Regions from separate parts of the Actinoplanes sp. CA-015351 genome, predicted to be linked through region 1. Evidence: riboswitches for the same ligand, from Rfam matches in the RefSeq annotation. Region 1 holds a riboswitch; the other holds the start of a gene.

Region 1 (7,167 bases):
CGTGCTGCAGGTACTCGCGCATGTCCGTGAGCGACATGCCGGAGACGCCCTGTTCGAGCAGGTCGGCGGCGAACTGGACCTCGCACTCGACGGCCTCGGAGAGCATGTCGCGGACCTGCTGCTCCATGTCCGCGTCGAACAGGTCCGGCTCCTCGGCGCGTACCTGGTCGACCACGTCGAACGCGAACGCCATGTGCATGCTCTCGTCGCGGAACACCCAGTTGGTGCCGGAGGCGAGACCCTGGAGCAGGCCGCGCGAGCGCAGGAAGTAGACGTACGCGAAGGCGCCGTAGAAGAACAGTCCCTCGATGCAGGCCGCGAAGCAGATCACGTTGAGCAGGAACGCCCGCCGGTGCTCCTTGGTCTCCAGCGTCCGCAGCTCGAAGACCGAGTCGATCCACTTGAAGCAGAACTCGGCCTTGCGGGCGATCGAGGGGATGTTGTCCACGGCGGCGAAGGCGGCTGCCCGTTCGTCGAGATCCGGGACGTACGTGTCCAGCAGGTTCAGATAGAACTGGACGTGCACGGCCTCCTCGAACAGCTGCCGCGACAGGTACAGGCGGCCTTCCGGGGAGTTGACGTGCTGGTACAGATTGAGCACCAGGTTGTTCGCCACGATGGTGTCACCGGTGGCGAAGAACGCGACAAGCCGCGACACCAGGTGCTGCTCGGCGGGCGAGAGCTTGGCCAGGTCGGCGAGGTCGCCGTGCAGGTCGACCTCCTCGACGGTCCAGGTGTTCTTGATGGCGTCCTTGAAACGGTCGAAGAAGTGCGGGTACTTCATCGGCCGCAGGGTCAGGTCCATTCCAGGGTCGAGCAGCATTACTGGCAGGCCTCACACGATTCGGGGTTTTCCAGGGAGCAGATCTCGGCCTCGGTCAGCGCCGGGATCAGCGACACCGGTGCGACCTGCACCGGTGCCACTGCCGGGGCGCTCACTGCGACGGTCGCCTGCTGGATGCGGGTCGCGGGGCGCGACCGCAGGTAGTAACTGGTCTTGAGGCCGGCCTTCCACGCGTACAGGTACATCGAGGAGACCTTGTTGATGGTCGGCGCGGCCATGAACAGGTTCAGCGACTGCGACTGGTCGATGTAGGGCGCGCGGGCGGCGGCCAGCTCGATCAAAGCCTTCTGCGGCAGCTCCCACGCGGTGCGGAACAGCTCACGGACCTCGGCCGGCAGCTCGTTGATGCCCTGCACCGATCCTTCAGCCCGCTTGATCGCCTCCCGGATCGGGGCCGTCCACAGTCCTCGGGCCTTCAATTCCCGTACCAGATAGGTGTTGATCTGAAGGAACTCGCCCGACATGGTCTCGCGCTTGAAGAGGTTGCTGACCTGCGGCTCGATGCATTCGTAGCAGCCGGCGATGGACGCGATCGTCGCCGTAGGCGCGATCGCGACGAGCAGTGAGTTACGCAGACCGCTGGTCGCGATCTTCGAGCGAAGAGCGTCCCAGCGCGCCGTCTGCGACGGCGTGACACCCCAGAGGTAAGGGTGCAGGTCACCCTTTGCGGCACGGGTTTCCGGGTACGCCGGATGGGGCCCGAACCGCTCAGCGAGAACAGCCGAGGACTCCAGGGCGGTCAGGAAGATCTCCTCCTGGACCCGGGTGGACAGTTCGCGAGCCTCGGCGGAGTCGAACGGCAGGCGCAGCATGAAAAACGCGTCCTGCAGCCCCATCAGGCCGAGGCCGACCGGCCGCCAGCGCGGGTTCGACTTCGCGGCCTGGTCGGACGGGTAGAAGTTGATGTCGATGACCCGGTCCAGGAACGTGACAGCGGTCCGCACCGTGGCCCGCAGCTTCTCCCAGTCCACACCGTCCGCGGTGACGTGCCCGCCGAGGTTGATCGAACCCAGATTGCAGACCGCGGTCTCGTCGTCCGAGTTGACTTCGAGGATCTCGGTGCACAGGTTCGACAGGTGGATCGTGTTGCCGGGCGCGCCGGTCTGGTTGCTGAGCCGGTTGGACGGGTCCTTGAACGTCATCCATCCGTTGCCGGTCTGCGCGAGGGTACGCATCATCCGGCCGTACAGATCGCGGGCCTTGACGGTTTTGACAGCTTTTTTCTCTGCTGCTTTATAAGCCGCGTCGAACTCGGCCCCGAAGAGGTCGGGCAGCTCAGGGGCATCCGACGGGTCGATGAGCGACCAGTCCTGGTCGGCCTCGACCCGGCGCATGAACTCGTCCGGGATCCAGTTCGCCAGGTTCAGGTTGTGGGTGCGGCGCGACTCCTCGCCGGTGTTGTCCCGCAGCTCCAGGAACTCCTCGATGTCCGGGTGCCACGGCTCCAGGTACACGCAGGCGGCGCCCTTGCGCCGGCCGCCCTGGTTGACCGCCGCCACACCCGCGTCGAGGGTCTTCAGGAACGGGACGATGCCGTTCGACCTGCCGTTGGTGCCGCGGATCAGCGCGCCCCGGCCGCGTACCCGTGACCAGGAGATGCCGATGCCGCCGGAGAACTTCGACAGCTTCGCGACCTGGTGGTACCGCTCGTAGATCGAGTCGAGCTCGTCCTTGGGGGAGTCGACAAGGAAGCACGACGACATCTGGGTGTGCCGTGTGCCGGAGTTGAACAGCGTTGGTGAGCTGGGAAGATAGGCCAGCGACGACATCAGGCGGTAGAAGCCGATCGTCTCGTCGACGTTCTGCGACAGGCCGCAGGCGACGCGCAGCAGCCAGTGCTGCGGAGTTTCGATGATCGTCCGCTTGGTGGGGTGCCGGAGGAGATATCGGTCGGCGACGGTGCGCAGTCCGAAGTACTCGAACTTCAGGTTGGCGTCGTCGTTGACGGCACTGTCGAGTTGTGCAGCATTTTTCGCGACAAATCCGGCTGTGTCGTCGCTGATCAAGCCCTCGTCGTGACCGAGCTTGATCGACTCGCTGAACGTCGTGACGCCCTCCTCGCTGACCTCCTTCTCGACGAAGGTGGCGAGCAGCCGGGCGGCCAGGCGCGAGTACTGCGGCTCCTCGCTGATCAGCTCGGCAGCCGTCTGGATCGACAGCTTGTCCAGCTCAGCGGTGGTCGCGCCGTCGTAGAGGCCGCTGATGGTCTTGGTGGCGACCCGCAGCGGGTCCACCTCGTCCAGGTCGGCGACCCAGCGCTCGACAGCGGTGACGATCTTGTTGACGTCGACCGGCTCGGTCTCGCCGTTGCGCTTGCGCACCTGCATGGCGTGCCGTCGCTGCTCCGGAACAGCGATCCTGTCCGGCACTGCTTTTTCCGGTGTGAGCGTCATGCCCTCTCCTCGCGCCCTCTCGACAGGTCGTCGGATGCGCAGGAGGACGCCGCCGGGCGCGCAGCAGCGGCCGGCTTCTGGCGTCGGCCGTCCCACGCGGCCTTCGACCGCCGCACACCGGTGGCGTGCGGCGCGCTGGCAGGTCTTCGGACTCGTGGGCGCGGCTTTTCCAGCCTCCTACTGGCCGTCGCTTCCCAGACCCTGGTGGATCCAGTGCTTCGTTGACGGCGGTCGTTCCCACTCACCGCTGCGGGGCAGTTCCGGTGTCGCACCGGATTCCCTCTTGCCTCGGGCGCGTCCTGACGGCCGCCCGAACCAGCTGCGTGAGACACCATATATGGAGGGCGTCAGAAACACGCAACCCCAGATGATGTGATCGGCGTGTCGGGTGATCTTGCTTATGGTCCCGCTGAAGATCCGGCGCGCCGAGTGGCGTCAACCGCACGGCACCCGATTCTTCAGAGGCTGACATTCCGGCGGGAACCCGCGGCGCCGAGCGGACAGGAACAGGGTGTGACTCAACAACTGCGTGCCCGGATCCGGGCCGGTGACACCGCCGCCTTCGGGCGGATGTTCGACGAACACGCGAGAGCCGTCTACCGCCATGCCGCCCGGGTGGACGGCGGGCACGCGGGCGCCGAGGACGTGGTGTCGCTGACCTTCCTGGAGGCCTGGCGGGTCCGGGACACGTTGCGGCCGGAGGGCGGCAGCGTGCTGCCGTGGCTGCTCGGCATCGCCACCAATGTCCTGCGCAACCGGCGCCGGGCCGCCAGGCGGCACCAGGCGGCGATGCTGCGGGTCCCGGTCGCCGCCAGCGTTCCGGACTTCGCCGACGAGGTGGTCGGCCGGCTGCACGACGGTGACCAGCTGGCCGCAGCTGCCGCCGCGCTGCGTGGCCTGCGGCGCCGGGAGCGGGAGGTCTTCCTGCTCTGTGTGTGGTCGCAGCTCGACTACGCGGCGGCGGCGGAGGCGCTCGGCATTCCGGTGGGCACGGTGCGGTCACGGCTGTCACGGGCCCGGACCCGGCTGCGCGCTCTGGCCGAGGCGGAGATGGCGCGCCCGAAAAACCAGGAGGAACCGGCCGCCGGCCCGGGACAGGTATGGGGTGACCGCGCCGCATCGGTCCGGTCCGTACAGGAGGATTACCGATGAACGACACGTCACCCCACCACGATGACCTGACCGAGCTGGCCCGTCTGCTGCCGCCGGCCGGTGACCCGCGGATGACCGCCGGGCGTCACCACGAGCTCAGAGCGCACCTTCTCGCTGAGATCGGCCCGGTGGCACCGGCTCCCCGCCGCCGCTGGGTGTTTGCCGCGGTGCCGATCGCGGCGGGTGTACTGGCCGTCGCGATCGCCGGTGGCTTTGCCCTGCGCTCGTCGTTGATGGGCGAGGGCTTCGAGACCGCTCCGGTGATCCAGGTGGTGCGGGGCGAGGCGGGTGCCGCCGCGTTCCTGGACCGGGTCGCGCTGATGGCCGCTGCCACGCCGGACATCGGGGTCGCCGCAGGCCAGTACGTGTACATCAAGAGCCGCGTCGCCTGGACCAGCGCAGGCGACGGCGAGGCGCCGAGGCTGGCCAAGGTTCATGATCGGGAGATCTGGTTGCCAGTTTCGGACGACGGCGACGGTTTGGTCGTGGAGCGCGGCAAACGGATCCGGCTCGAAGACGCGATCAGCAACGCGCGAGCCGCTGACCTTCCGACCGACCCGGACGTGCTGCTCGAGAAGATCTACAAGGACACCGCCGGGCAGGGCAACTCACGTGCCGGGAGGGCGTTCACGTTCATCGGGGACACCCTCGCCGAGTCGGTCCTGGATCCGGAACTCAACGCCGCGCTCTACCGGGCCGCCGCGAAGATCCCCGGGGTGGTGCTGGTGCCGGATTCGGTCGACGCCACCGGCCGGTCCGGCATCGCCGTCGCCTTCGTCGAGAGCGGCGAGCGTACCGAATGGATCTTCGACAGGGCGACGCTCGAATACCTCGGGGAGCGGAGCTACCTGGTCGAGGACACCGACGCCGGCCGAGCCGGCATGCTCACCGCGACTACCGCCGTCACCGGTCGCGCCGTGGTCGGCGAACTCGGCGAGCGGCCCTGAGCGGGCGCCGTCGCCCGGTGCCACGATCAGCCGGAAGGGCCCGCTAAAGATCCGGCGTGCCGGGTGGCGCCATGATGCGCAGCGCGTTCGCGTCGAGGGCGATCCGCAGCGGCGTCTGCCCGCACGGCTCGCCGTCGACCTCGACCGCCGCGGGCCGGTCGGTCTCCAGCCACAGCTCGTTCACCGCGAGGAACGGGCGCTCGTGCAGCGTGCGGCGATGGCCGGTCAGCGCGTTGCGCGCCGTCTCGCGCAACAGCTCCCTGCGGGTCGCCCCACCGACCGGGTACGCGACCAGAAGCCGATCGTCAGCGTGCGCGTCCGCGGTGATCGGCCGGCCGGCGTGGAAACCGCCGTTCGCCACGTATACCTGATGGGTGGTGAAGACGATCTCCCGGCCGTCCGCGCGTACCGTGGCGCGCAGCGGACGGTGCCGGGTCATCAGACCCAGCGCGGTGATCGGGTACGCGAGCCGGCCCAGCCGCTTCTTGAGCCTGCTCGGCACCTTCGTCATCACCTCGGCGGACAGCCCGATGCCCACGTGGTTGGTGAACGGCATGTCCCCGGCGATCCCCAGGTCCACATCGATCACCAGGCCCTCGGTCATCGTGGTGACAGCGGTGTCCAGGTCGGGCGGGATGCCGACGGTACGCGCGAAGTTGTTCGTCGTCCCGAGCGGCAGCAGGCCCAGTGCCATGTCGCGGTGCGCCAGCATCCGGCCGGCCGTGCTGATCGTGCCGTCGCCGCCGCCCGCCACGAGCAGGTCCGGCCCCAGGTCGATCGCCTGCTGGAGACTCTGCTCCAGGTCGCGTTCGACGGCGTACGCGCCGAGCAGCTTGAAGCCGGCGTTGAGCAGCCGGGCGTGTGCGTCCTGGTAGAACTGCCTGCCCCGCCGGGACTTGGCGTTCACCACCAGCACTGCCCGCCGCTCACGATGGATGTCCTCGGTCAGCTGCTGCTTCGTCCGCACGGGCAAGACCCTATCGTCCGCTGCTGGTGGTGAGCTGAATCGCTGCGTAGCCCCGGAGTACGAATGTCGGGTGGCGTACCGGCTCGGCGGCCAGCCGCAGGTTCGGGGCGTGCCGCAGCAGCGCGGTCAGGGCGGCCGACAACTCGATGCGGGCCAGCGGCGCGCCGAGGCAGAAATGCAGGCCCGCCCCGAAGCTCAGGTGCGGGTTCGGGTCCCGGCCCACGTCGAATCCGTCCGGGTCGGTGAACACCTCAGGATCCCGGTTCGCCGCCCCGATCAACGCCGCCACCTGGGCACCCTCACCGATCGTGATGCCGTCGATCACCACATCCCGGGCGGCGGTACGCACGAAGAGGTGCAACGGGGAGTCGTACCGAAGCATCTCCTCGATCGCGCTGGGCACCAGCGCGACGTTCGCACGCAGCCGGACCAGTTGATCGGGATGGCGCAGCAGCGCGACCACGCCGTTGCCGAGGCCGCTGACCGAGGCCTCGTGGCCGGCGTTGAGCAACAGAACCGCGGACGCGACCACCTCGTCCTCGGTCAGCCCGGCGCTGCTGAGGTGGCTGAGCAGGTCGGTCCGGTGGAGTCTTCGGAGGTAGTCGGCGAACTCCTCGCAGGCCGTGATCGCCGCGGCCTCGACCTCGGGAGTGCGGTTGACCTCATACATCCGCACGATCGCGGCGGACCACGGCCGCAGCCGGTGCCTGTCCGATTCCGGGATGCCGAGCAGCTTCGCGATGACGGTTACCGCGAGCGGCTCAGCCAGATCGTTGACCAGGTCGAACTCCGGTCCCGCGGCGGTCAGCAGGTTCTCCGCCGCCTCCTTGATCCGTGGCCGCAGCCGCTCGACGTGACCGCGAT
Region 2 (7,167 bases), 3.3 Mb from region 1:
GGCCGAACCGTGGAGACCGGTGGGGCATAGAGCACAGGGCATGGAACACCCACGAGTCTCCAAGATCCGGCACGTCCACCCGCTGCGGTGGCAGAGCATCACCACAGCACTCGCCAACCACGCGACACCGACATGCCACGGGCGCACGCCCCGCAAACTCGTGCACTCGCGGTCGATCAGCCGGCCAAACCGCACAAGATCTCCGAGCGGCACCTCGCACGGAGAAACCGCCGCCCCGCCCCGCCACGCCACGCCGCCACGCCACGCCGCCACGCCACGCCGCCCCCGCCACGCCGCCACGCCGCCCCGCCACGCCGCCCGGCCACGCCGCCACGCCGCCACGCCACGCCGCCACGCCGGCTTTCTCGGCGGATCCGACCACCGGCTTGATCCAGACCTGGCTGCCCGAGTCCACGGCCGAGTCCGGGGCGTCGCCGATCATCGTGTTCGACGGCACGTCCGGAGCTGCCGTGCACACCTCGCCGGCTCGCCGTGCTGGCGGTGATCACACCGCCGATCGGCGCGAGGCTGGCGCGCAGCGTATACGCCGATGTCGCGCGGGTGCTCGCCGCAAGACCGGTGTCCGATCAGATGCCGGGCGACAAGGTGAGCACGGTGCCGACTACGACTACGACTACAGCTACAGCTACAGCTACAGCTACAGCTACAGCTACAGCTACGCGAATCCCGTCGAGGCGACGAGCACAAATTGATTTATAAACCCCAACCAGGGGAAGTCCATCTCTTAGAAATGACCAGGAAACCCTATTCGACAGCACCTTCGGAAACATCAGTCGCAACAGCCACGGTGATCGTTCCGATAATCTTTTTCGGCACTATCAGGCCACCGTTCGGACCGGCCGCCAGCAGGGCCGCCGCCTCGGCGACGCTGGGTGTGCCGGTAACCGCCGCGACCGTCGCGCTGGGTGACGGCACCTGAACGGCGGCGAGCTCGCCGGCGGAGAACCCGACGAGCCGCCAGCCGGCCTCGGCGACGAGAACACGCACTTCGGAGGAGCTAGCCCGCCGATCCAGGGTGGCGAGCGCCGTGACGTCCGGAAATCCGAGACCGGCGTCGGCAAGTACCTGGCGAACCGCGGCGGCCAGGGCCGCGGTGGTAACCCCCGACCGCGACCCCAGACCGACAACGATCACGCAGCGGCCCGTACCAGCCGGCGCGCCAGCTCCGGATGCCCGGCCCAGTGCAGGTGCAGGTAGGAGGCGTGTACGCCGGGGCCCGCGAACCCTTCCGGGTCGGCGCCGCGCCACGCCCAGGCCGCGCCGGCGGCCGGCGACAGCAGGATTCCCGAGCGGGGATGCACCGTGGTCCGGTGGAACTCGTGCCCGGTCACCCGGGTGCCGGCCGGCGCGAGAGGACTGTCGGTGAGCGCGACCGCATCCCGATAACCCAAGGTCAGCGTGGGTGTCATGGCCGCCTCGGCGTCGATCACCCCGCACATCGGCTTGCCGTCGAGCGACGTGCAGAGCCAGAGCAGCCCGGCGCACTCCGCGGTGATCGGCCCGCCGGTCGCGGCGAGGGCGGCGACCGAGGCGCGCAACGGGGCGTTCGCCGACAGTTCGGACGCGTAGACCTCGGGGAATCCGCCGCCGATCACCAGCGCACGGGTTTCGGGCGGCAACGACTCGTCACGAAGCGGATCGACGGTCACCACTTCGGCTCCGGCTCCGGCCAGCAGTTCGGTCGTTTCGGCGTACCCGAAGGAGAAAGCCGGGCCACCGGCGACCGCGACCAGCGGACGGCCTGGAACCGGATCTTCGGACAGCGGGCTCCAGGGCGTCGCCACCAGCGGCGGCGCGGAGCGCGCGACGGCCGCGACCGCGTCCAGGTCGATCGCGTTCGCGATCAGCGCGGCGAGCGCGTCCACCGAGGCGAGTGCCTCTGCGCGGCGTTCGGCGGCGGGCACGAGACCGAGATGGCGCGACGGCGCGGCGACCGCTTCTGATCGGCGCAGCGCACCGAGCACCGGCGTGCCGACCTCCTCGCAAGCGTCCCGCAGGATCTGCTCGTGCCGGTCGGAGCCGACCCTGTTCAGGATGACGCCGGCCAGCCGGACCGTTCCGAAGCTGCGGAATCCGTGCACCAGCGCGGCCACCGAACGGCCTTGCGCGGCCGCGTCCACGACCAGGATCACCGGGGCTTGGAGCAGCTCAGCGACCTGTGCGGTGGATCCGGTGTCACCGGCGCCGGTGCGGCCGTCATAGAGGCCCATCACTCCTTCGACGATCGCGATGTCGGCGCCGGCCGAGCCGTGCGCGAAGAGCGGCCCGATCTGGTCCGCACCGACCAGAACCGGGTCGAGGTTGCGGCCGGGCCGGCCCGCAGCGAGCGCGTGATAGCCGGGGTCGATGTAGTCAGGACCGATTTTGAACGGCGCAACCGTCTTGCCCCGGCGGGCGAACGCGGCGAGCAGACCGGTCGCCACCGTCGTCTTCCCGTGCCCCGACGCGGGCGCGGCGATCACGACCCGGCTCACCATTCGATGCCCTGCTGACCCTTGCGACCGGCGTCCATCGGGTGCTTCACCTTGGTCATCTCCGTGACGAGGTCGGCCGCCGCGATCAGGTCCGGATGCGCATCCCGCCCGGTGATCACCACGTGCTGCGTGCCTGGCCGATTCTGAACAGTCTCGACGACATCCGCGACGTCCACCCAGCCCCACTTCATCGGATAGGTGAACTCATCGAGCACATAGAACTTGTAGGTCTCCGCCGCAAGATCCCGCTTGATCTGCGCCCAACCCTCGGCAGCCTCGGCCGCATGGTCACGCTCCGTGCCTGCCCGCTGGATCCACGACCAGCCCTCACCCATCTTGTGCCAGGTGACCGGAGTGTCGTTGATGCCGTCGAGCGCTTTGAGGGCGGTCTCCTCCCCCACTTTCCACTTCTGCGACTTCACGAACTGAAACACCCCGATCGGCCACCCCGCACTCCACGCGCGAAGCGCCATCCCAAAGGCGGCCGTCGATTTCCCTTTGCCCGCCCCGGTGTGCACCGCGAACACCGCCTGCCGCCGCCTCTGGCGCGTGGTCAGCCCATCGTCCGGCGTGACGGCAACTTTCCCTTGTGGCATTTAAGAACCCTTTTTTCTGTACGGGCCGAAACCCGTCCCGCCGAATTACCGTGGCTCTCCGAGAACCCGCCCCTGACGGGCGCGGTCCGGCTCACCTCGCTCACCCACCGCCGATGGCCGGGCTTCAATCCGTCAGGCAGCCCGCCGATGAGCACGGTCCACCGGACCGACCGGTGCGGACCCCTGCAGAACCGAGGCCTGCAGCTGTTCGAGCGGCATCAGCTCGGCCTTCAGCGCGCCCGCCAGCCGGCCGGCCAGGCCCAGCCGGATCGGGCCGGACTCGCAGTCGACCACCACTGCCGAAACCCCGTGCAGAGCCGGCACCATCCGCAACGGGTCCGGGCCGCTGGTGGCCCGCCCGTCGGTGACCAGCACCAGCAGCGGCCTGCGGCGCGGATCCCTGCGGCGTTCGGTGGCGATGGTCCGGGCCGCGGTGCGCAGGCCGGCCGCGATCGGCGTACGCCCACCGGTCCGCAACGCCGCCAGCCGCATCACCCCGACCTCGTGGCTGGACGTCGGCGGCAGCACCAGATCGGCGTCCGCGCCCCGGAACGTGATCATCCCGATCCGGTCCCGCCGCTGGTACGCGTCCCGCAGCAACGACAGCACCGCCGTCTTCACGAGAGTCATCCGCTTGCGAGCCGCCATCGACCCGGAGGCGTCCACGACGAAGAGCACCAGATTGGCCTCCCGCCCCACGTGCACCGACTCCCGCACGTCCCGCGGCAGAACCCGGATCACGCCGTCCGCCGTATCCACCGGCCCGTGTGAAGCTGATCGGCCCAAAGCCGTCCGGTCCAGCGCCGCTCGCAGCGTCGCCGGCAGGTGCGGCGCGCCCGCCAACTTCCCGGCCGGGGTACGGCTGCCGACGACCCGGCCGCGCCGTGCGTACGCGGGTGACCGCCGCCCGGCGTGCCCGCCCTCACCACGGCCGGCGATCTTCAGCGTCCGCGTCCGGTACGCCGGCCCGGCGCCCGCGACAGCTCCGGCCTTCTCCTGCCGGCCGGCCCCGTCCTGTTCGGCCCCGTTCTGTCCGGCCCTGTTCTGTTCGGCACCGTTCTGTTCGGGCTGCTCGGGGGGCGTGCTGTTACGCGTACCCTCGTGATCGGAGCCTGCGCCCTGCGGGCCGCCGCCGTCGCGCGGACCTTGTGGCGCACCGCCTCCGCCGCCGTCAGGCGGTCCGTCACCCTCGGGATCCTCCGGGTTGTCCTTCTCCTCCGCCGCCTGGCGTTCCGCCTTTTCCTCCGCCGCCTGGCGTTCCGCTTCGTCCTCCGCCGCCTGGCGTTCCGCCTCGGCGAGGGCGTCGTCGAGTTTCTCCTCGTCGGTGCCGGGCGGGTCGAGCGGATCGGTGCGGCGGCGATGCGGCAGCGCGAGCCGGGCCGCGTCCGCGACGTCCTCGGCGGTGACCCGGTCGCGGCCGTGCCAGGCGGCCAGGGCCACCGCGCAGCGAGCCACGACGATGTCCGCGCGCATCCCGTCGACGCCGTACGCGAGGCAGACCCGTGCGATCCGGTCCAGCTCCTCGTCGGGCAGCACCACGGCCGGCAGCTGGGCGCGGGCGGCGGCGATGCGGCCGGCGTACGCATTCTCGTCGCCGGCGAACCGCACGGCGAACCCGTCCGGGTCGGCCTCGTACGCCAGCCGGCGCCGGACCACCTCGGCGCGCTGCACGGCGTCGCGGGGCGCGGCCACGTTCACCACCAGGCCGAACCGGTCCACCAGCTGCGGGCGTGGCTCACCCTCCTCCGGGTTCATCGTGCCGACCAGCAGGAACCGGGCCGCGTGCTTGACCGACACGCCGTCGCGCTCGACGTGCGCCCGGCCCATCGCGGCCGCGTCCAGCAGCAGATCGACCAGGTGGTCGGGGAGCAGATTGACCTCGTCCACATAGAGGACACCGCGGTGCGCGGCGGCGAGCAGACCCGGTTCGTACGCCTTCACGCCGTCACTGAGCGCGCGCTGCAGATCGAGGGTGCCGACAACCCGGTCCTCGGTGGCGCCGACCGGGAGTTCGACGAGGGTGGCCGGTCTGTGCTGCGCTTTTTCATCGGCCGCGTGGGGTCCGTCCGGACACGCCGGATCGGGGGCTGCCGGGTCACAGGCGAACCGGCAGCCGCGGACCGTGTCGATGCCGGGCAGCAGGGCGGCCAGGGCGCGTACCACGGTGCTCTTCGCGGTGCCCTTCTCGCCGCGTACCAGCACGCCGCCGACCGCCGGCGAAACGGCGGTGAGAAGCAACGCCAGGCGCAGGTCATCGAGGCCGACCACGGCCGAGAACGGGTACGGAGTTGTCACAGAGATCCCTTCCGGCGGGTGTCCACGCCCGCGCGACGGCCGAAACGAGCGGCCGGAGTCTCCTGACTCCCGGATCAACGCTCGCCGCTCCTTCCGGCTGTTCAAGCCGTCAGGCTCTTTTCAAGCCGTGGAATTGCGGGTCGCTCCCCAGGTCACAGTGGCGGGACCGTCCCGGATTCGCACCGGGTTCCTCCGCTTCCGCTCGCGCGTCACTCTAGCGCGGTCGTTTCCCGGCGGCCTACGGCGAGGATCACGTCAGCTCTTGACCGCCTTCTCGGTTCCGGGCAGCGGCTCCGGCGCGATCCGGTCCAGCTCGGCCACCACGTCGAGCACCGCGAGTGCGGACTTCTCGACGAGCGGGCGCAGCTTGCTGTACAGCGCCGCGTCGGCCGGCTGCGGCTGGGTGTGCCGGCTGATCGGCACGAGCGCCGCCGCCTCACCGAGGTCGGGCAGCTCACCGAGGGCGTGCCGGGCCAGCAGGCAGGCGCCCAGGGCAGTGCCCTCCGGGGTATCGGCCACCGAAACCGGCAGGTCCATTGCCGACGCGAGCGTCTGAATCCACAGTTCCGAGGCGGCGGCGCCACCGGTGGCCCGGATCTCGGTGAGTGAGCTGCCCTCGGCCTCGAACGAGTCCCGGACCAGGGCGAGCTGCTGGCACACCCCTTCGACCGCGGCCCGGACCAGGTGCGGGCGGGTGTGCTCGCGGCGCAGACCGAGGTACGCGCCGCGCATACCCGAACGCCACCACGGCGCACGCTCGCCGAGCAGGTAGGGCAGGCACAACAGACCTTCGCTGCCGGCCTCGACCGCGGCCGCCTCCTCCAGCAGGGCGGCGTCGCGCTCGTCGGCGTCCTCCCCTTCGGACCCGGGCCGCTCGAATCCGGCGGCGAACGCCTCCCCCGCCCACCGGACCACCGAACCGGCGTTGTTCACGGCGCCGCCGATCACCCACCGGTCCTCGGTGAGCGCATAACAGAACAGACGCCCTGCGGCGTCCGTCGTCGGCCGATCCACGACGGTACGCAAGGCGCCGCTCGTACCCAGCGACACCGCTGCGACCCCGGGCGGTGTGGCGCCGACACCGAGGTTGGCGAGCGGCCCGTCGGCGGCGCCGATCACCAGTGGCACGTCCTTGTCGAGCCCGGCCGCCGAGGCGATGTCGGACCTCAGTCGCAGGGTCGTGGTGGTCGGCACCACCTCGGCGAGCTGGTTAGCCCGGACACCGGCGATCTCCAGGGCCTCGTCGTCCCACTTGCGCGAGTGGATGTCGTACAACCCGGTGCCGGACGCGATCGACAGGTCCACCTGGAACGGCGCGTCGGTGAGCGCCGCGACGATCAGCTCCTTCACCCCGCCCCAGCGAGGTGTGCCGCGCAGCGTCTCCGCGTCGTTCTCGGCCCACCAGGCAAGCTTGGTGAGCGGCGACATCGGGTGTACCGGCGTACCGGTCCGGGCCTGCAGCGTCTTGGCCCGCCCCTCGGCGACGATGCGCTCACACTGCTCGGCCGAGCGCCCGTCCGCCCAGGTGATCAGCGGCCCGAGCGGCTGACTGCCGGCGGACATCGGCACGAGGGCGTGCAGGAACCCGCTGAGACCGATAGCGATCACCCGGTCGCCGTTGTCCCGGCATTCGGTGGCGACGTCGACGAGCGCCTTGACGGCGGCGGCGGTGAGCTGCTCCGGGTCAAGTTCGGCCCGGCCCGGCCCGGGCACCGACAGCGGGTAGTGCACGCTGGTCAGCGCACGCACCTCACCGCGCGGCCCGGTCGCGACACCCTTGG

What was found. A riboswitch is a leader RNA that binds a small molecule or an ion and turns the genes downstream of it on or off. The one in region 1 is predicted to bind cobalamin.
Region 2: it holds a riboswitch for cobalamin, as region 1 does, so the genes downstream of both, ACQP2E_RS25075 (VWA domain-containing protein) here and ACQP2E_RS09735 (ribonucleoside-diphosphate reductase subunit alpha) in region 1, are expected to answer to the same signal.

Annotation. Positions count from the first base shown of each region.
Region 1 is NZ_CP192102.1:2,142,691-2,149,857, forward strand. It holds gene ACQP2E_RS09730 (ribonucleotide-diphosphate reductase subunit beta) at 1-823, opposite strand, end outside; gene ACQP2E_RS09735 (ribonucleoside-diphosphate reductase subunit alpha) at 823-3,237, opposite strand; cobalamin riboswitch at 3,358-3,572, opposite strand; gene ACQP2E_RS09740 (RNA polymerase sigma factor) at 3,751-4,389, shown strand; gene ACQP2E_RS09745 (CU044_5270 family protein) at 4,386-5,336, shown strand; gene ACQP2E_RS09750 (diacylglycerol/lipid kinase family protein) at 5,380-6,303, opposite strand; gene ACQP2E_RS09755 (cytochrome P450) at 6,314-7,167, opposite strand, start outside.
Region 2 is NZ_CP192102.1:5,462,801-5,469,967, forward strand. It holds gene ACQP2E_RS25055 (hypothetical protein) at 387-713, shown strand; gene ACQP2E_RS25060 (cobalamin biosynthesis protein) at 766-1,155, opposite strand; gene ACQP2E_RS25065 (cobyrinate a,c-diamide synthase) at 1,152-2,498, opposite strand; gene cobO (cob(I)yrinic acid a,c-diamide adenosyltransferase) at 2,492-3,091, opposite strand; gene ACQP2E_RS25075 (VWA domain-containing protein) at 3,224-5,386, opposite strand; cobalamin riboswitch at 5,442-5,579, opposite strand; gene ACQP2E_RS25080 (gluconokinase) at 5,642-7,167, opposite strand, start outside.